3 regions of the Streptomyces sp. NPDC041784 genome follow, and region 2 is predicted to be linked to each of the others. Evidence: riboswitches for the same ligand, from Rfam matches in the RefSeq annotation. Region 2 holds a riboswitch; each other region holds the start of a gene.
The links. A riboswitch is a leader RNA that binds a small molecule or an ion and turns the genes downstream of it on or off. The one in region 2 is predicted to bind cyclic di-AMP.
Positions count from the first base shown of each region.

Region 1 (6,141 bases), on a different contig from region 2:
CGCTGCCCTCACCGGTCACGGTGAGGGTGGCGGGGGTGGGGGCGACCCGCGCGGCGGCGGGGTGGCCGGGCAGCGCGGCCGCGGTGGGCGCGGCGACGGCCGGCAGTCCGAGGGCGAGGAGGGAGACGAGGGCCGCGGCGACGGGCGTACGGGTGAGGCGCATGCGGAACCGGTCCTTCGGAGGGGCGGACGGGAGGGTGTGCGGTCATCCCAGCACCCGGATCCGCGCGCGCCCGCGCGCCACTCCCGTCCGATCACCTCACTGGTGGAGCGGCCGACTCACCGTCACCGGTGAGGCGGCCGACCGCGCGACACCTGCGGCCGGCCGCCCGTTCGCTCACGCCACCGAGGCGATCCGCATCCGGATCTCCTCCGGGGCCAGCCTGCCCTTGGCGGTCACATGGTCGCCCGAGGACTCCCCGCGCAGCCGGCGTCCGATCCACGGCACCAGATACTCGCGTGCCCAGTGGACGTCGTCCCGCCGGACCTCGAGGGTGCCGCGCGGCGGGAGCTGCGGCCAGGCCTGCTCCGGGTCGGCGGGCACTTCGAGCCCCAGGACCTGCCCGGCCCGGAGCGCCACGCGCGTGTGCCCCTCCGGGGAGAGGTGGAGACGGTCGCCGTCCCAGGCCCGGCGGTCCTGCACGGACCGCAGGGACCACAGGTCGAGCACCGGACAGCCGTAGCGGTCGGCGACGGCACGGACGTGCCCGTTGTACGTGGCGATCTTGCCGCGCAGATGCTTGAGCACGGGAACGCCACGGGTGTCGAAGCCGGTGGTCACCATGACCGTGCCGGACACGGCGGTCAGCGCGGCGATCGCGCTTTCGAAGCGTTCGGCGACCTCGTCCGGGTCGGTGCCGGGGCGGATGATGTCGTTGCCGCCCGCACAGAAGGAGACGAGGTCGGGCGCCAGTTCGACCGCCTGCGGAAGCTGGTCCTCCATGATCTGGTCGAGCAGCTTGCCGCGCACGGCCAGGTTCGCGTATCGGAAGTCGCCCTCGGGCCGGCGGTCCGCGAGAAGTACCGCGAACCGGTCGGCCCAGCCGACGAACGCCCCGTCGGGGCCAGGGTCGCCGACGCCCTCGGTGAAGCTGTCCCCCACCGCCACGTACGACCCGATCACTGATCTGTTGTCATTCTTCGAATCGTCTGCCACGGCAGATCATGATTCCCCTTCCAATGTGACCTACGCGACCGTAGGAAGGGGTTGACGGGCGGTGAGATAAGCCACTCTTAAAGAATTTGCCAATCAGGGAATAAGCGACCACACCCGGAAGCTGCTGAACCGGAAGTGGCTCCAGGTGGTGCGGAACGCGAAGTGCCCGCCGGTGTACGGCTCCTGGTCGGTGTGGTCGAAGACGAGCCGCCCGTTGTTCCACCACCGCACCGTGGAGCCGTCGGAGACGATCCGGACCCGGTTCGGCTCATTGGCGATCAGCAGCGGCTCCGTGTAGTCGTGGATCAGCGGACGCACCCCCGCCAGGCCGACGTAACGGCGCATCCGGGTCGTGGTGTTGGTGTTGGCGCCGTAGCCGACGTAGTACGCCTTCAGGTGGTCGTACTCGGCGAGCGCGCCGCCGCGCGGGGTGACGAAGAGGTCGTCCGGGGAGCGGACGTCCACGGCGTTCCAGAAGTTGTTGAGGTCGGAGACCCGGTCGTTGACCCCGCCCGCGGAGACGGGGGTGGCGGTGTACTCGATGGCGTACGGCCCCTCGAGTCGCCTCCGGAACCAGATCGTCGCCCCGGCGGGCACGTCGACCTCCAGCATCCCGCGCGAGGCGGTGACGGTCCCGCCCCGCTCCAGCTCCACGGCCCACTGCCCGAGCCCGCGGCGGAAGTCGTCGCGGGCGATCGGCCGGCGGTGGCGGGGCATCGCGCTCGCGGCACCGGCGGGGGCGAGGGCGGCCAGGGCGCCGCCGGCGGCGAGGGCTCCGAATGCTCTGCGCGTGGTCGTCACGTCGGTCTGCTCCTTCGGGGAGAGTGATCGAGGTCGGGGGCGCAGGGAGAAGTCAGGCAGAAGGCTGACAGAGGCTGATCGAAGCCGGTAGAAAGCGCTTGCCCTCCGACGGGGGTCACTCTGCCCCCATCCCGCCCAGTCTGTCGATGGGGCGAAAAGGGATGCCGTGCGGACACACCGAAGGCCGGACCCGGGGATCGGGGTCCGGCCTTCGGTGGCGTGTCAGGCAGGGGTGGAGCGGGAGGGTCAGCCGACCGAGACGCCGTGCGAGCGGAGGTAGGCGACCGGGTCCACGTCCGAGCCGTAGTTCGGCGTGGTGCGGATCTCGAAGTGCAGGTGCGGGCCGGTCACGTTGCCGGTGGCACCGGAGAGGCCGACCTGCTGGCCCGCCGACACGGTCTGGCCGGCCGAGACGGAGAGCGAGGACAGGTGGGCGTACTGCGCGTAGTAGCCGTCGTTGAGCTTGATGACGACCTGGTTGCCGTACGCGCCGCCCCAGCCCGCGGAGACGACGGTGCCCGCCGCCACGGCCTTGAGGGAGGTGCCGGTCGGGACGACGAAGTCGACGCCGGTGTGGTAACCGCTGGACCACATGCTGCCCGACATGCGGTACGGCGTACCGACGGTGGCACCGGCTACGGGCAGGCTGAAACCGGCGGAGGCGCCGGCCGAGGTGCCGGTGGAGTTGCCGGCGGCCTGGGTGGTCGCCTTCGAGTCCGAGGACCCGGCGGACGAGGAGGACTTCGACGACCGCGAAGACTCCGACGACTGCGAGGACTTGGACGACGACGTCGACGACTTGGACGACTTCGAGGACGAGGAGGAGGAACCGGCCGAACCGGTCGAACCGGACGACGAGGAGCCGGTCGTGGCCTTCTTGCCGATCGACAGCTTCAGGCCCGGGTGGATCAGCGACGGGTTCTCGCCGACGGCCTCACGGTTGTCCTGGTACAGCCGCTGCCAGCCGCCGCTGACGTTCTGCTCGTCGGCGATCCTCGAGAGGTAGTCGCCGGACCGGACGGTGTACGTCGCGGCGCCCTTGGCGGCCGACTTCTGCGCGACCGGAACCGATTCCGCGGCCTTTTCCGAAACCGACGCGGAAACCGAGGCGGAAACCGATGCCGGGACGGAAGTCGACACCGTGGTCGCGGTGGACGCCGAAACAGACTGAGTGGTGGCCGCATGGGCGCCGGTGGCCCCCATGAGGGGGAGGGCGAGCGCGGCTCCGCCGGTTCCTGCGACGGCGATGGACCGGGTGAAGCGCTGGGACTTCGGGCGGCGGTGCTTACCCTTCGCGGGCATGGCGAATTCCTCTCCGGCGCCTGCGAGGTGAGCTGTCGGGTGCGGACTGGAGATGTCCGGCCGCGCCGAGGCGCGGCTTTACCCCAAAGCCTGTTCCGGGACCGGAACAGGCGGTTCTACCTGTGGGTCCCCCGCTCCTGCCGTGGACGGGTGAGTGTGCGGACCCCGGACGGCGGCAGGATTAGGCGTCCGTCCGGATTGGTCTGGAACGTAAGCGACCACGACGCACAGGGACAAGCAGAGGTTGTGCCGATAACCCATTTCTCTTGATCCGCTGTGAATTTTCCCGGTGACGCTCCGTGTTTCGAAAGCGTTATTTTCCGCCCAACCCCCTGGAAAAGCATGTGAATTACGTGGACATGACGGGCGACGCACGGTCACGAGTATGACGCTGCTCACTGGCAGCTCTCCAGGATCCTTTATTCCAGAGCGAGTTGGAATGAAGGATCCAATTCGGACAGAACTCTCAGATGCGACGGAGGCGGATAACCGCCGCATCAAGGTCACCGCGCAGTCCGGTCCGCAGCCCGTGGTGCAGCAGCACCGCACCCCGGTGCACTTCGCCCGTTTCGCGGCATTCGTACGATGCTGTCGGGTCCAGGCCGCGCAGCCGCAGCGCCGGAACGGGCTCGCCGAACCGCTGTGCCTGGAGCCAGGCGAGGACGACGGTCTCCGCGCCGCGCACGTACTGCACGGCACTCGGTCCGCCCGCCGGGGGCCGCAGCCGGTAGAGGTCGCCGTGCTGCACGAGCGGCCGGATCTCCTTGTAGAGATCCACCCAGCGCCGGGCTTCGGCCAGCTCCTCCGTGCTCCACTCGGAGAGGTCCCCGCCGACGCCGAGCACCCCGGCCATGGCACTGACGAACCGGAAGCGCAGCGAGCTGACCCGGTCGTTGAGCTGGGTGTTGGGGCTGTCGGTGACCCAGGCGGCCATCACCCGGGCGGGGTGGATCTGACTGAAGCCGTGCTGGATGTCGAGCCGGTCGAGCGGATCGGTGTTGTCGGAGGTCCACACCTGGTCGGTGCGGCTCAGGATCCCGAGGTCGATGCGGCCGCCGCCGCCCGAGCAGGATTCGAAGGCGACACCGGGGTGGGCGGCCCGCAGCCGGTCCAGGAGGGCGTACAGGGCCCGGACGTGGTCGACCCACAGGCGCTGCGGGTAGGGGTCGTCCGGCCAGCCCGCGTCGGTGAAGCAGCGGTTGAAGTCCCACTTGACGTAGTCGATGGGGGCGCTGGAGAGGAGCCCGTCGAGCTGCTCCCAGAGGTACTCCTGGACGTCCTCGCGCGCGAGGTTCAACATGAGCTGATTGCGGAATTCCGTCCGCTTTCGTCCCGGCTGGAACTGCACCCAGTCGGGGTGGGCCCGGTACAGGTCGCTGTCCGGGTTGACCATCTCGGGCTCGACCCAGATGCCGAACTGCATGCCGAGGGCGTGCACCTGGTCGGCGAGCGGCTTCAGGCCGTGCGGGAAGCGGTCGGGGTTGGGGTGCCAGTCGCCGAGTCCGGCACGGTCGCTGGTGCGGGCCCCGAACCAGCCGTCGTCCACGACGAACAGCTCGACGCCGATCTCCGCGGCGCGCCGGGCCAAGGTGGCCTGCTGCTCCTCGGAGATGTCGAAGAACGTGGCCTCCCAGGAGTTGAACAGCACCGGCCGGTCCTGCTCGGCGTCCGGGATCACCTGCTCGCGCTGGTAGGCGTGCCAGGTGCGGCTGGCGCCGCCGAAGCCGCCGTCGCTCCACAGACCGGCGAAGAGGGGCGTGGTGAAGGACTCCCCCGTCGCGAGCATCAGCAGGCCGGAGTCGTCGTAGCCGGCGCCGCCGGTGATCTGCACGCGCGCGTCCGGGAGTTGGGCGACGGCGATGCGCCAGGAGCCGGACCAGCCGAGAGCACAGCCGTAGACCTCGCCGCGCTCCTCGGTGGCGTCGGTGTCGAGGGCGACCCAGGGCAGGTGCTGGTGCCCGGTGTGGCCGCGGCGGCTGCCAATGACCTTCTCACCGTAGGTGAGGGGGGCCTGGACCAGCCGGGACTCTGCGGCCCAGCGGCCGTGCAGCTGGGACAGGCGCCAGCCGTCACGCTCGGGCAGGGTCCAGGAGGCGGAGTCGGCGCGCAGCAGCTCCAGGGGCTCGTCGCCGTCGTTGCGCAGGGTCGCCCGGCGCTCCACGACGTCGCCGCGCATCCGGTAGTGCAGGGTGACCGTCAGACCGGCGTCCCGGAAGCGCAGCCGCAGCTCGTCGCCCTCGGTCTCGTACGTCTCGAAGGTCCACTCGGTGCCGCGCCGCCCGGCGGTGCGCACGGACAGGGCGGGCCTGACGAAGCGGGGGCCGCCCTCGGCCGGGTACTCCTCGTGACCGTCGAGGTGGGACTCGAACGACGCGCGGCCCTGGAGCGGGACCGCGGCGAGGGCCTCGGCGTCGGCGAGGGCGATCCGCGGCCCCCAGTGCAGGTGGATCAGCTCGTCGGCCTCGGTGAGATGGAGGGCGTAACTGCTCGTGGGCCCCGAAAGGAGCCAGGTACGGCCACCCGCGGCGATCTCGGGCATCACGGTCTCGGGCATCAAACCCCCACTGATTCGAACAGGTGCGATCAAGCATCAACATAATCGAGTGCGGAAGCGTATCCGGGCAACGCCTGTGGACAACTCTTCACCTGCGAAGACGGCGGATGCGCCGCCCTGTGGACAACCCGTTGCCCGGGGAATCCATGTCGTATGGTCGACGAGGTGTCCCCCGGCCCACACGAGCCGCGCCGGCGGAACCCGACTGGGAGGGAGCCCCCGTGACGCAGCAGATCCCGTCGACCGAGCCCGAACTGGCCGGTGTGCGCAATTTCCGGGACGTGGGCGGTCTGCCGACGGTGGACGGGCGGCGGGTGCGGCACGGCGT
Region 1 covers NZ_JBVJAB010000003.1:450,588-456,728, reverse strand. Annotated here, with positions in the region: gene ACZ6D7_RS08750 (SIMPL domain-containing protein) at 1-163, opposite strand, end outside; gene ACZ6D7_RS08745 (SGNH/GDSL hydrolase family protein) at 338-1,123, opposite strand; gene ACZ6D7_RS08740 (DUF6250 domain-containing protein) at 1,250-1,957, opposite strand; gene ACZ6D7_RS08735 (M23 family metallopeptidase) at 2,204-3,259, opposite strand; cyclic di-AMP (ydaO/yuaA leader) riboswitch at 3,264-3,422, opposite strand; gene ACZ6D7_RS08730 (alpha-galactosidase) at 3,726-5,798, opposite strand; gene ACZ6D7_RS08725 (tyrosine-protein phosphatase) at 6,035-6,141, shown strand, end outside.
Region 1: another riboswitch for cyclic di-AMP. It lies ahead of ACZ6D7_RS08735 (M23 family metallopeptidase); the one in region 2 lies ahead of ACZ6D7_RS30790 (transglycosylase SLT domain-containing protein).

Region 2 (6,141 bases):
AACCTGCGGAAGGCGGGCGCGAGCGAGGAGCGCATCGCCTCCGTCACCGCCTGGCGCGACGCGCCGTTCTACGACGACGCCGAGCGCGCCGCCCTCCAGCTCACGGAGTCGGTCACCCGGCTCGCGGACCGCTCCCACGAGTCGGTACCGGACGCCCTGTGGGACGAGGCCGCCGACCACTTCGACGAGCGGGAACTGTCCGCCCTGATCCTCACCATCGCGGTCACCAACATGTTCAACCGCATCAACACCACGATCAAGGAGCCGGCGGGCACGACGTGGGGCTGACGGGCGGGAGGGACGAGCCTCCGGGCCCCCGGGGCCTTCGGGCCCCCGGCCTCCGGCTCACTCCGCCCCCGCCTCCACTCCGCCCCCGCCCCCACTCGCTCTCCCTCCCCTCCCCGGAAATGCCGTTGCCCCACCACCCCCCGCCCCCTACCGTCACGATCATGCTGCCCGCAGTGGATACGGACGAGGAGTGGGACGAGGTCGTCCCGGACGAGACGGTCATGGGCCCCGGCGCGGCGGATCTCTGCGCGCGCCTGGGACTCGGCGGCGTCCCCCTGACCCGGTTCCCTGACGGGTCGCAGCCGGTCTACGCGGTCGGTGACACGCACGTCCTGAAGCTGTTCCCCGGGGCGGCCGCCCGGGACGGCGTCGCGGAGGGGCGTGTGCTCACCCACCTCCAGGGCCGGCTGCCGGTGCCGACCCCGCGGGTGCGGGACTTCGGGCCGTACGAGAACGGCTGGCAGTACGTCCTGATGTCCCGGCTGGACGGCGAGAACCTGGCCGCCGCCTGGGACCGGGTGCCGCGCGCCGACCGGGAGCGGATCGTCACCGAGATCGGCGAGGCGCTGGCGACGCTGCACGCGCTGGACCCCGCGCCCCTGGGGGACGTCCTCGGACCCGGCGACTGGGGCGCCTTCCTGGACCGGCAGCGCGCGGGAGCCGTCGCGCGCCAGCGTGCGCGCGGGCTGCCGGAGCACTGGCTGGAGCAGATCCCGGACTTCCTCGCCTCGGTCTCCCTGCCCCGCGCCCCGCGCCCGGCGCTGCTGCACACGGAGGTCATGCGGCAGCACTTCCTCGTCGATCCCGACGGCTGGCTGCTGACCGGCCTCTTCGACTTCGAACCCGCCATGATCGGCGACCCTGCCTACGACTTCGTGGGCGTCGGCCTGTTCGTCACCCGCGGCGACCCGGACCTGCTGGCCCGGCTGACCCGGGCGTACGGCCGTACCTTCGAACCGTCCACCCTCCTCGCGTACACGCTGCTGCACGTGTACAGCAACCTCCCCTGGTACCTGAGGGAGTTGGGCGCACCCGCCGAGGGAACCCTGGACGCGCTCGCGCAAGCGTGGTTCGCGACGGCGTGACCCGGCCACGGGAACACCCTGGCCGCCCGCCCGGCGGCCCGGTGGGCGTCTCCGGTCAACTGTGGAAGGGGAGTTGGCACAAGAGGACCGGACTTCGCTCTCGTCCGGTTCGCGTCGAGTCCGAGGGGTGCGGGATACGTATTCTCTGATCATGGCCGCACCCATCGCATACGCCGAGCGCACCGCGTACTCCCTCATCGCCACAGACCTGGACGGAACGCTGCTCCGCGGCGACGACACCTTCTCCGACCGGTCGCTCGACGCGCTCGCGCGGGTGGCGGCCGCCGGCGCACGCCACCTGGTGGTGACCGGCCGACCGGCGCCCCGGGTACGGCCGTTGCTCGACCGCCTGCACAGCAGGGGGCTCGCGGTGTGCGGACAGGGCGCGCAGTTGTACGACGCCGGCGCGAACCGTCTGCTCTGGTCGGTCACCCTGGACCGGGAGTTGGCGGAGACCGCGCTCGGCAAGATCGAGGCCGAGGTCGGGCAGGTGTACGCGGCCGTCGACCAGGACGGTGTCGAGGGGCTCACCCTCATCGAGCCGGGCTACGAGATGCCGCACCCGACCCTGCCGGCCCTGCGGGTCGGCTCCCGCGACGACCTGTGGTGCGAGCCGATCAGCAAGGTGCTGCTGCGCCATCCCGCCCTGTCCGACGACGAGTTGGCGGCGACGGCCCGCTCGGTGGTCGGCTCGCTCGCCACCGTCACCATGTCGGGGCCGGGCACGGTGGAGCTCCAGCCGTGCGGCATCACCAAGGCGACGGGCCTGGCCCTGGCCGCCGAGCACCTGGGCGCGAGCCCGCGGGAGACCGTCGCCTTCGGTGACATGCCCAACGACATCCCGATGTTCGACTGGGCCGGCTACGGCGTGGCGATGGCCAACGCCCACCCCGAGCTCAAGGCGGTGGCCGACGAGGTGACGACGTCGAACGAGGACGACGGCGTGGCCGTCATCCTCGAACGTCTCTATCCCTGAGGTTCCTGAGGTTCCTGAGGTTCCTGAGGTTCGGTGAGGCCCGTGAGGCCCGTCAGGCCTCATGGGCCCAGGCGCTTCAGGCGTGGGCTCAGTACGCCCCGAACACATTGTCGATCGAGCCGTACCGCGCGGCCGCGTAGTTGCACGCCGCGGTGATGTTCGCGACCGGGTCGAACGGGTCGAACGAGGTCCCCGCCACGTGGTACGCGGTGAAGGTCGGGTCGATCACCTGGAGAAGGCCCTTGGACGGGGTGCCGGCGGCCGCGTTCGAGTCCCACAGGTTGATGGCGGCCGGGTTGCCCGACGACTCGCGCATGATGTTGCGGTGGATGCCGTTGTAGCTGCCCGGGATGCCCTTCTGGGCCATGATCGCGAGCGACTCGCGGATCCAGCCGTCGAGGTTGTCGGGGTACCCGGTGACGCGGGTGCTCGCGGCCGTCGCGGCCGTCGTGGCGGCGGCGGCGGTGCTCGCGCCGATGAGCGGAAGGGCGAGCACCGTGGCACCGGTGGCGGCCACGGCGAGGGTGCGGGCGATACGGCGGGTACGGCTGTGCTGACCGGCAGCAGACATGACGAGGTTCCTCTCCGGCGCCTGCGAGGTGAGCTGTCGGGTTCGGGCGGGAGATGCCCGGCCGCGCCCGGACGGACGCGACTTCACCCCAAGCCGTACCGGTATGTCCTCTTCGATATCGGACATTCCGGGTACGGCGGCTTACCTGGTTCCCCCGCTCCTGCCGCGCGTTCTCGGTGGGTGTGCGAGCGGCGGCAGGATTGGGCGTCCGCTCGACTGGCCGGGAACGTATGCGAGAGCACATGTCCGGAACAAGTAGCGGATTCACAGATAGGCCCTATTGACCTTGGTCTGTGCCCTATGGGGTGCTTGATCCTTTGTGGCTGCAAAGCTTCAACTCGCTTGAGTGGCACGAGGAGTCGGGGGGTACTCGGCGGGGGTGGGCTCGCCGGGTGGAGTGAGCCAAGTCACCGGCATCCACAAGAGGGGTGAATCGGGCAATAACCTCAATCGCAATGCAAAGGGTCGCGGCTGGTCGGGCCGCCGTATTCCCCTCTTTGGATATGCGATGAATGTCTATTCATATCGTCTGATCAGAAACATATCGGTCGTGATCCGACACCGCCCGGCCTGAGGGGGGTGCCTCCCGGGCGAGTGCATTCGGGCCCGGGTGGACGTGGGGGCTATCGGTGATCGAAACGTGACCGGATACGCTGACTTGAGTGAGCGCAGAGACCTATCGACAAACCGCGTAATCGCCCGTAGACACCAGCAGACAGGAGACCCCTCGTGACCGTCGTCGAGCCGTTCGGGCTGAGCGTGCGGGACCAGGCTCTGGAAGCCGATGTCCAGGCCGGATTGGCGGCTGTCGAGGAAGGCTTGCTCGAGGCCACCAAGAGTGAGGTCCCGTTCATCACGGAGGCCGCACAGCACCTCCTGCGGGCCGGGGGCAAGCGGTTCCGTCCGCTCCTCGTGATGCTCGCGGCGCGCTTCGGCGACCCGTACGCGCCGGGGGTCGTGCCGTCCGCCGTGGTGGTCGAGCTGACCCATCTGGCGACCCTGTACCACGACGACGTCATGGACGAGGCGGCCGTGCGGCGCGGCGTGCCCAGCGCCAACGCCCGCTGGGGCAACTCGCTCGCCGTCCTCACGGGTGACTTCCTCTTCGCGCGCGCCTCGCACATCCTGGCCGACCTCGGACCCGAGGCCGTACGGGTCCAGGCACAGGCGTTCGAGCGGCTGGTCACGGGCCAGATCCTGGAGACCGCCGGCCCGGTCGACGGCCGTGACCCGGTCGAGCACTACCTCGACGTGCTCGGCGGCAAGACGGGCTCCCTGGTGGCGGTGTCCTGCCGCTTCGGTGCGATGATGTCCGGCGCCGACGAGACGGTCGTCGACGTGCTCACCCAGTACGGGGAGCGGCTCGGGGTCGCCTTCCAGCTGGCGGACGACGTGCTGGACATCGCCTCCGAGTCCCGCGAGTCGGGCAAGACGCCCGGCACGGACCTGCGGGAGGGCGTGCCGACGCTTCCGGTGCTGCGGCTGCGGGAGCGGGCCGCGCAGCTGGCGCAGCCCGAGGACATCGCACTGTGCGAGCTGCTCGACTCCGACCTCACCGACGACGCCAGGCTCGCGGAGGCGGTCGCCGCCCTGCGCGACCACCCGGCGCTGGAGCGGGCCCGCCGGGACACCGTGCGCTACGCGGAGGAGGCGCGGGCCGCGCTGGCCCCGCTCCCGGAGTGCGACGCGAAGGCAGCGCTGACGGAGCTGTGCGACGCGGTGGTGCACCGGGCGGGGTGAGCCCCTCACTCCCCTCCGTAGGGGTCGGGATGAGCCCCTCACTCCGACCCCCCCGTAGGGGTAGGGATGAGCCCCTCACTCCGACCCCTACGGGTCCGGGTGAGCCTCCGCCCCCTGGTGTCATACCGGAGGTGTACACGGAGTTGAGTCCTCGGGCTGACGCTTCCAGGCCGCCGATTTGGTCAGATGGACACCACGGAAAACACCACTCCTCACCGATTCGGGTGAGAATGGCGGCTTCGGGTGGGGACGTTCACTCGTGAGATGACCAGCCGCCGCCGACGACGGAGGTAAGGCACACATGGCACCGAACGCAACCGACGACAGCACGACCGCCGGGGAGGCAGACGACCTGCGCGTCGGGCGGCGCAAGGCCGTGCGGTACGTCGTCCCGGTCACCGTGGTGGGCATCGCGGCGGCGACGATCGGGCTGGTCCCGGCGCTCGCCGACTCCGGCGACCCCGATCTGCCGAAGATCACCGCACAGCAGCTCATCGACAAGATCGCCGCGTCGGAGGTCGAGCAGCTGTCCGGCACGGTGAAGATCACCACCGACCTGGGCCTGCCCGACCTCGGCGGACTGGAGAGCGGGCTGCTCTCCGGCGCCACGGGCGGCGGTGACGGATCGTCCGCCGACCCGTCCGCCAAGCTCACCGAACTGGCCTCCGGCACGCACACCCTGCGCGTCGCCGCCGACGGCCCGGACCGCCAGAAGCTCTCCCTCCTGGAGAACGCGGCCGAGTACAGCGTCATCCACAACGGCAAGGACGTGTGGGGGTACGACAGCGCCTCCAACGAGGTCTACCACTCCACCACCGAGGAGAGCGGGGACGAGGCGGAGACCCCTCCGGCCACGCCCAAGGACCTCACCGAGGACGCCCTCAAGGCGGTCGACGACACCACCTCGGTGACGGTCGACGGCACCGTGCACGTGGCCGGCCGCGACGCCTACCGGCTGGTGATCAAGCCGAAGCAGTCCGGTTCCACGGTCGGCGCGATCAGCGTGGCGGTCGACGCGAAGACGGGCCTGCCGCTGAAGTTCACGCTGACCCCGGCGAGCGGCGGCGCCGCCGTCGTGGACGCGGGCTTCACCCAGGTCAGCTTCGCCAAGCCCGCCGCCTCCACCTTCGACTTCACCCCGCCCAAGGGCGCGAAGGTCACCGAGGCGGACGACGCCGAGACGGCCCCGGAGGACTTCGGCGTGCCCGGCGCACCCGGTGACGACCTGGCCAAGGACCTCGAAGGCCTGGGCGGCCCGGCGGGCTCCGACGCTCCCGAGGGCCACGAGGTCATCGGCGAGGGCTGGAACTCCGTGGCCGTCTTCGAGACCGGCGGCGAGGGCGTCCCCTCGGACTCCGAGCTGAACTCCGAACTCGGCTCGGACGCCGGCGGTGCCCTCAGCGGCTTCCTCGGCTCCTTCGGGGACGAGGTGAGCGGAAAGTTCGGCTCCGGCACCGTCTTCTCCACCCGTCTGATCAACG
Region 2 covers NZ_JBVJAB010000016.1:110,162-116,302, reverse strand. Annotated here, with positions in the region: gene ACZ6D7_RS30805 (carboxymuconolactone decarboxylase family protein) at 1-288, shown strand, start outside; gene ACZ6D7_RS30800 (phosphotransferase) at 450-1,373, shown strand; gene ACZ6D7_RS30795 (HAD family hydrolase) at 1,525-2,349, shown strand; gene ACZ6D7_RS30790 (transglycosylase SLT domain-containing protein) at 2,438-2,920, opposite strand; cyclic di-AMP (ydaO/yuaA leader) riboswitch at 2,924-3,109, opposite strand; gene ACZ6D7_RS30785 (polyprenyl synthetase family protein) at 3,650-4,660, shown strand; gene ACZ6D7_RS30780 (LolA family protein) at 4,962-6,141, shown strand, end outside.

Region 3 (6,141 bases), on a different contig from region 2:
TCAGGCGCTGCTCGGCGACGGTGGCCTTCTCCTGGGCGCCGTTGTACTTCTCGGTGGCTTCCTCCGCCTCCCGGTACAGCGTGTCCACCTTGGCCTTGACCTGCGCGGTCGTCAGGTTCGGCTCGGCCTGACCGGTCCCGTCGAAGGCGGTCGCCGTCGCCGCGCCCGCGAGAGCGAGCGTGAACGCCGTACGGGCCTTCTGGCCGCCGAGCGAGCGCTGTCGGGACTTTCGGTGCGCTGCCACGTGGGACTTGCACGTCCTTTCGTACGACCGCCTCGTCCGTACGGCCGTCAGGCGGACCGACGAAGGCCGGCCTGACCCGTCGGCCGGTCCGCGGGTCCACGGCCGTCGGGTGAGCGGACGGACGGCCACGGGGGGAGCGGCTGACGCGTCCGGCGACGGCCCGCACAGGGGGAACGGGACGCCGCCGGACCTTCTCGGCGGTGGTGGCCGACTGCCGCCCCTGGCCCGGGCGGCGGTGGGGAGCCGGTCACCTGGGGGAGGACGCTAGGCCCGTCTGTGTCGGGTCGGTAACGCGATGTGCGGAAGTGACTCGAGCGGACCGCCAGTGACCGTATCTGCGTAGGAAGGCGGGCCGGGGCCGTCGGCTTCGCGTGGTGGGCTGACCGAAGCGGCGATTCCGGGGCGTCCCGGAGCGGCGGGCTGCTATGGGGTGCATTGATGCGGGCGCGCGCCCTCGGAGGGAGGGCCGGTGTCGGGCGGGCCGCGCCCGGCTGATTAGCATCCGGCCTCATGGACGTACTCATCCACCTCTTCGTCGGCCTGCACATCATCGGGATCGCCGCGCTGCTGGGCGGCTTCCTCACCCAGATGAAGGCGATGGGCCAGGGCACGGCCCGCTTCGTCCCCGCGATGCTCCACGGTGCGGCCACGATGCTGGTCACCGGGGTGATCCTGGTCGGCCTCAACCAGGCGGACGACCAGACCGTCAACAACGTCAAGATCGGCGTGAAGCTGGCCCTGCTGATCGTGATCCTCGGCCTCGTCTATGTGAAGCGGGACGACGAGAAGGTGGAGAAGCCGCTGTTCGGCCTGGTCGGGCTGCTGACCGTGGCGAACGTCTTCATCGCGGTCCTGTGGACCTGACGGACACGCGCGCCTCGGCCACCGCCGCGACGGCGACCGCCAGCCACGCCGCCGCGGCGACCCACAGCAGCACCTCCCCGGGCCCCTCCGGCCACGCGAGGCGGAGGGCGGTGGCGACGGACAGCATCGCCGCCGCCGTCATTCCCATCGGGAAGACCGTCGACCAGCGGCGCACGTCGTAGCGCGGGCGGGGCCACCGGATCTCGGCGGCGAGCAGGACGGCGTACCAGCACAGCGCGAGGACCAGCAGGGCCAAGGTCACCGTGCGCAGTACGTGCCGGTCGTCGGCGTTCCACAGGTACAGCGCCGCGCTGTCGGCCGCGATGAGCTTCGCGCCCGCGAGCGCCGAGATGGCGAGCGCCCCGCCCGCCACCCACTGGTCCCCGACGCCCTCGGCCAGCTGCCGCAGGTCGAACCGGGCCAGCATCAGCCCGTAGAGCGCCAGCCCCAGCCAGAACAGCACCAGCGCGGCGTGCGCGAGCCACGCCGTGGCCTCCGCCTTGGCCAGGGTCGCGGCCAGCACCGCGAGCCCCTGCGTGGCCACACAGCACAGGAAGACCTCCCCGGGCATCCGCCGCGACCAGTGCCCCATGACGTCCAGCAGCAGCACCGGCCACAGCACCACCGACAGCGCCAGCAGCGCCTCGGCCAGGGTCTGCCAGCCGAGGGCCGAGACACGGGTCCCGAGGACGGTCGTGGCGGCCACGGCGGTCAGCCCGGCCGGTGTGCCCGCCTCCGTCAGCCACCGCTCGCGCTCCCGCACCAGCCGGACGGCGAAGTCCGCGGCCAGCCCCACCCAGGCGGCGCCGGCCAGCGCCAGCATGACGCGGGACAGGACCTCGTACTCGGCCAGGTGCAGTCCGACCGACAGGATGCCGGTCGCCATCACGGCGGCCTCGGCCGCCGGGGGACGCTGCGCCCACCAGGCGCGAAGGGAGCGGGCGGGGGAGGGGGAGCCGGGCATGGAGCCGATGCTAGGGAGTGCGCGGCGGCTTGCGCGGGGGCACGCGCGCGGGGGAGGGGAATTACGCGCGGGCGTACGCAGACGAGTGCGGCCCGCGGGTGGTGGTGAGGCGGGTGGCGCGCCCGCACCGGCACGCCCGCACACTCCCGCCGGCACGCCCGCACACCCGTACTGGGCACGCCCGCACCCGCACACCGATCGCAGAGGCACCGGCACACGCGTGTGTGCCGGTGCCTGGCGAACGGCCCACACGCGTGTGCGTGTGCGGTGGTCAGGCCGGTCGGACCACGCTGTGGATCGCCGACTCGCCGTCGTAGTAGATCGACTCCTCGCGCACGTACGCGCCCGGCTTCGGGGCGTGGATCATCATGCCGTTGCCGATGTAGATGCCGACGTGGGTGATGTCGTCGTAGAAGAAGACCAGGTCACCGGGGCGGGCGTCGGCGAGGGAGACGGTGGTGCCGGCGTTCACCTGGTCGTAGGTGGTGCGCGGCAGGGTGACGCCGGCGGCCTTCCAGGCGGCCTGGGTGAGGCCGGAGCAGTCGTAGGAGTCGGGGCCGGTCGCGCCCCAGACGTAGGGCTTGCCGATCTGCGAGCGGGCGAAGGCGAGCGCCTTCTCGGCCTTGGTGGTGTACGAGGCGTCCGTGTCGGACGAGGAGGACGACGAAGACGAGGAGGACGACGAAGAGCCGCCCGTGTCCGTCGAGGACCCGGCGCTCTCCTGCTGGGCGGCCTGCTCGGCCGCCGCCTGCTGCTGCGCCAGCTCCGCCGCCTTGCGCGCGGCCTCCTCCTGCTTCTGCTTCTCGATCGCCGCCAGGCGGGCCTTCTCCGCGGCGGTCAGCTGGGACAGCAGCTCGCGCGCGTCGCCGAGCTTCTTCTGGACGGTCGCCTTGGCGGCCTTCAGGTCGCTCTGCGTGTCGGTCAGCGCCGCCAGGCTCTCGCCGGCCTCCTGGCGCTTCTCCATCGTCGCCGACTGTTCGGTGATGTAGTCGTCGACCATGCCCTTCTGACGGTCGGTCATCCGGCTCATCAGCTGGGTCTGGTCGAAGTAGTCCTGCGGGGAGTCCGCGAGCAGGAAGGTCGCCGTGTCGGGTGCGGAGGCGCCCGTGCGGTACTGGGCGGCGGCGAAGGAACCCAGCTCCTCGCGTGCCTCGTTGAGCTTCTGGGTGCGCTGGGCGACGTCGTCGAGGAGGCCGTCGACGCGCTTGCGCTGCTTGGTCGTCTTCTCCTTGGCGGCGTTGTACTTCTCGGTCGCCGACTCCGCCTGGCGGTAGAGGTCGTCGACCTTCTTCTCGACCTCCTCCAGGCTCGGCTTGTCGTCGTCCGACGGGGCGGCGTTCGCCGACTGGGAGAACAGGGCGACGGACGTGAGGGCGGCGGTGGCGAGAGCGGGCGTGCGTATGCCCGCCACACGTGAACCCGACGAGCGTGGCTTGCGGTGCTGCGACGCCAAGGGAGGCGACTCCTTCCATCGTCCGCCTACCGGGTTAGCTGTCGGGTTCGGGCGGATGGTTCGGAAGGGTTGCCCTACGGCCTGTCCCCCGAAGGGAAGTCGGGCCGATTCACCCCAGAGTCTCGGTGGGTCCCCGGCTCCGGCTGCCGCGAAGGGGGCATGCCGGACTCGGCGGAGGCCGCGCGGCCCGGCGAGGTTCGCCGGTGGGGGTCGTACGGCCTGCCCGGCACGGTAGCCAACTCGTGTGGCCCCTGTGAAGGTTGATGGGTGATATGCCCGATACATTTTCGTGACCTCGGGAAAAGACCGTACGGCTGATCACGGGTTGTGATAATGCCGCCTCGGAAGGTGAGGGGTGCCCCGGAAGGCGAGGGGGCGGGATGTTTCGGGGACGGCGGCCGGTTGTCAGTGGCGCCCCCTAGACTCGGAGAGCGATGAGCAGCCTCTTTGACGACAGCTTCCTGGCGGACCTCCAGGGCCCCCGCGCCCACGAGGAGGAACCCCCGCCGCCGCCCGAGGACGATCACACTCCGGAGCCGCTTCCGGACGATCTGTTCGGCGGGAAGTTCGACGTGCCCCCGGACCGGGACACCCACTACCGCGACGGCGCCCCACGCCCGGCGATCGACGCGGCAGCGCTCCTGGAGGGGCTGAACGAGAACCAGCGTGCGGCCGTCGTCCACGCCGGCACCCCCCTGCTCATCGTCGCCGGCGCCGGCTCCGGCAAGACGCGCGTGCTCACCCACCGCATCGCCCACCTCCTCGCCGAGCGGAACGTCCACCCGGGCCAGATCCTCGCGATCACCTTCACCAACAAGGCCGCGGGCGAGATGAAGGAGCGCGTCGAGCAGCTCGTCGGCCCGCGCGCGAACGCGATGTGGGTGATGACGTTCCACAGCGCGTGCGTACGGATCCTGCGGCGCGAGTCGAAGAGGCTCGGCTTCACGTCCTCCTTCTCGATCTACGACGCCGCCGACTCCAAGCGCCTGATGGCCCTGGTCTGCCGCGACCTGGACCTCGATCCCAAGCGCTTCCCGCCGAAGTCCTTCAGCGCCAAGATCAGCAACCTGAAGAACGAGCTGATCGACGAGGAGGACTTCGCCGCCCAGGCGGGCGACGGCTTCGAGAAGACCCTCGCCCAGGCCTACGCCATGTACCAGTCCCGTCTCCGTGAGGCGAACGCCCTCGACTTCGACGACCTGATCATGACGACGGTCAACCTGCTGCGCGCCTTCCCCGACGTCGCCGACCACTACCGCCGCCGCTTCCGGCACGTCATGGTCGACGAGTACCAGGACACCAACCACGCCCAGTACGCCCTCGTGCGCGAGCTGGTCGGCACCGCCGAGCACCCCGTCGACGTACCGCCCAGCGAGTACGACGTGCCGCCCGCCGAGCTGTGCGTCGTGGGTGACGCCGACCAGTCGATCTACGCCTTCCGGGGCGCGACGATCCGCAACATCCTCCAGTTCGAGGAGGACTACCCGGACGCGACGACGATCCTGCTGGAGCAGAACTACCGCTCCACGCAGACCATCCTCTCCGCCGCCAACGCGGTCATCGAGCGCAACGAGTCCCGCCGCCCCAAGAACCTGTGGACCAACGCGGGCGCGGGCGCGCGCATCACCGGCTACGTCGCCGACACCGAGCACGACGAGGCGCAGTTCGTCGCCGACGAGATAGACCGCCTCACGGACGCGGGCGACGCCAAGGCCGGTGACGTCGCGGTCTTCTACCGCACCAACGCCCAGTCCCGTGTCTTCGAAGAGGTCTTCATCCGCGTCGGCCTGCCCTACAAGGTTGTCGGCGGCGTCCGCTTCTACGAGCGCAAGGAGGTCCGGGACGTCCTGGCCTACCTGCGCGTCCTGGCCAACCCGGAGGACTCGGTCCCGCTGCGCCGCATCCTCAACGTCCCCAAGCGGGGCATCGGCGAGCGCGCCGAGGCGATGATCGACGCCCTGTCCCAGCGGGAGAAGATCAGCTTCCCGCAGGCGCTCAAGCGCGTCGACGAGGCGTACGGCATGGCCGCGCGCTCCACGAACGCGGTGAAGCGGTTCAACGTGCTGATGGAGGAGCTGCGCACGATCGTCGAGTCGGGCGCAGGGCCCGCGACGGTCCTGGAGGCGGTCCTCAACCAGACCGGCTACCTCGCCGAATTGCAGAACTCCACCGACCCGCAGGACGAGACCCGCGTCGAGAACCTCCAGGAACTCGCCTCCGTCGCCTTGGAGTTCGAGCAGGAGTCCGGTGAGGGCGAGGCGTCCGGCTCCCTCGCCGACTTCCTGGAGCGGGTCGCGCTCGTCGCCGACTCCGACCAGATCCCCGACGAGGACGAGGACGGCTCGGGCGTCATCACCCTGATGACGCTGCACACCGCCAAGGGCCTGGAGTTCCCGGTCGTCTTCCTCACCGGCATGGAGGACGGCGTCTTCCCGCACATGCGCGCCCTCGGCCAGACCAAGGAGCTGGAGGAGGAGCGCCGCCTGGCCTACGTCGGCATCACGCGCGCGCGGGAGCGGCTCTACCTCACGCGGTCCGCGTTGCGCAGCGCCTGGGGGCAGCCGTCGTACAACCCGCCGTCCCGGTTCCTGGAGGAGATCCCGGCGACGCATGTGG
Region 3 covers NZ_JBVJAB010000014.1:126,621-132,761, forward strand. Annotated here, with positions in the region: gene ACZ6D7_RS28300 (C40 family peptidase) at 1-244, opposite strand, end outside; gene ACZ6D7_RS28305 (hypothetical protein) at 755-1,108, shown strand; gene ACZ6D7_RS28310 (tellurite resistance/C4-dicarboxylate transporter family protein) at 1,086-2,072, opposite strand; gene ACZ6D7_RS28315 (C40 family peptidase) at 2,344-3,525, opposite strand; cyclic di-AMP (ydaO/yuaA leader) riboswitch at 3,533-3,686, opposite strand; gene pcrA (DNA helicase PcrA) at 3,960-6,141, shown strand, end outside.
Region 3: another riboswitch for cyclic di-AMP. It lies ahead of ACZ6D7_RS28315 (C40 family peptidase); the one in region 2 lies ahead of ACZ6D7_RS30790 (transglycosylase SLT domain-containing protein).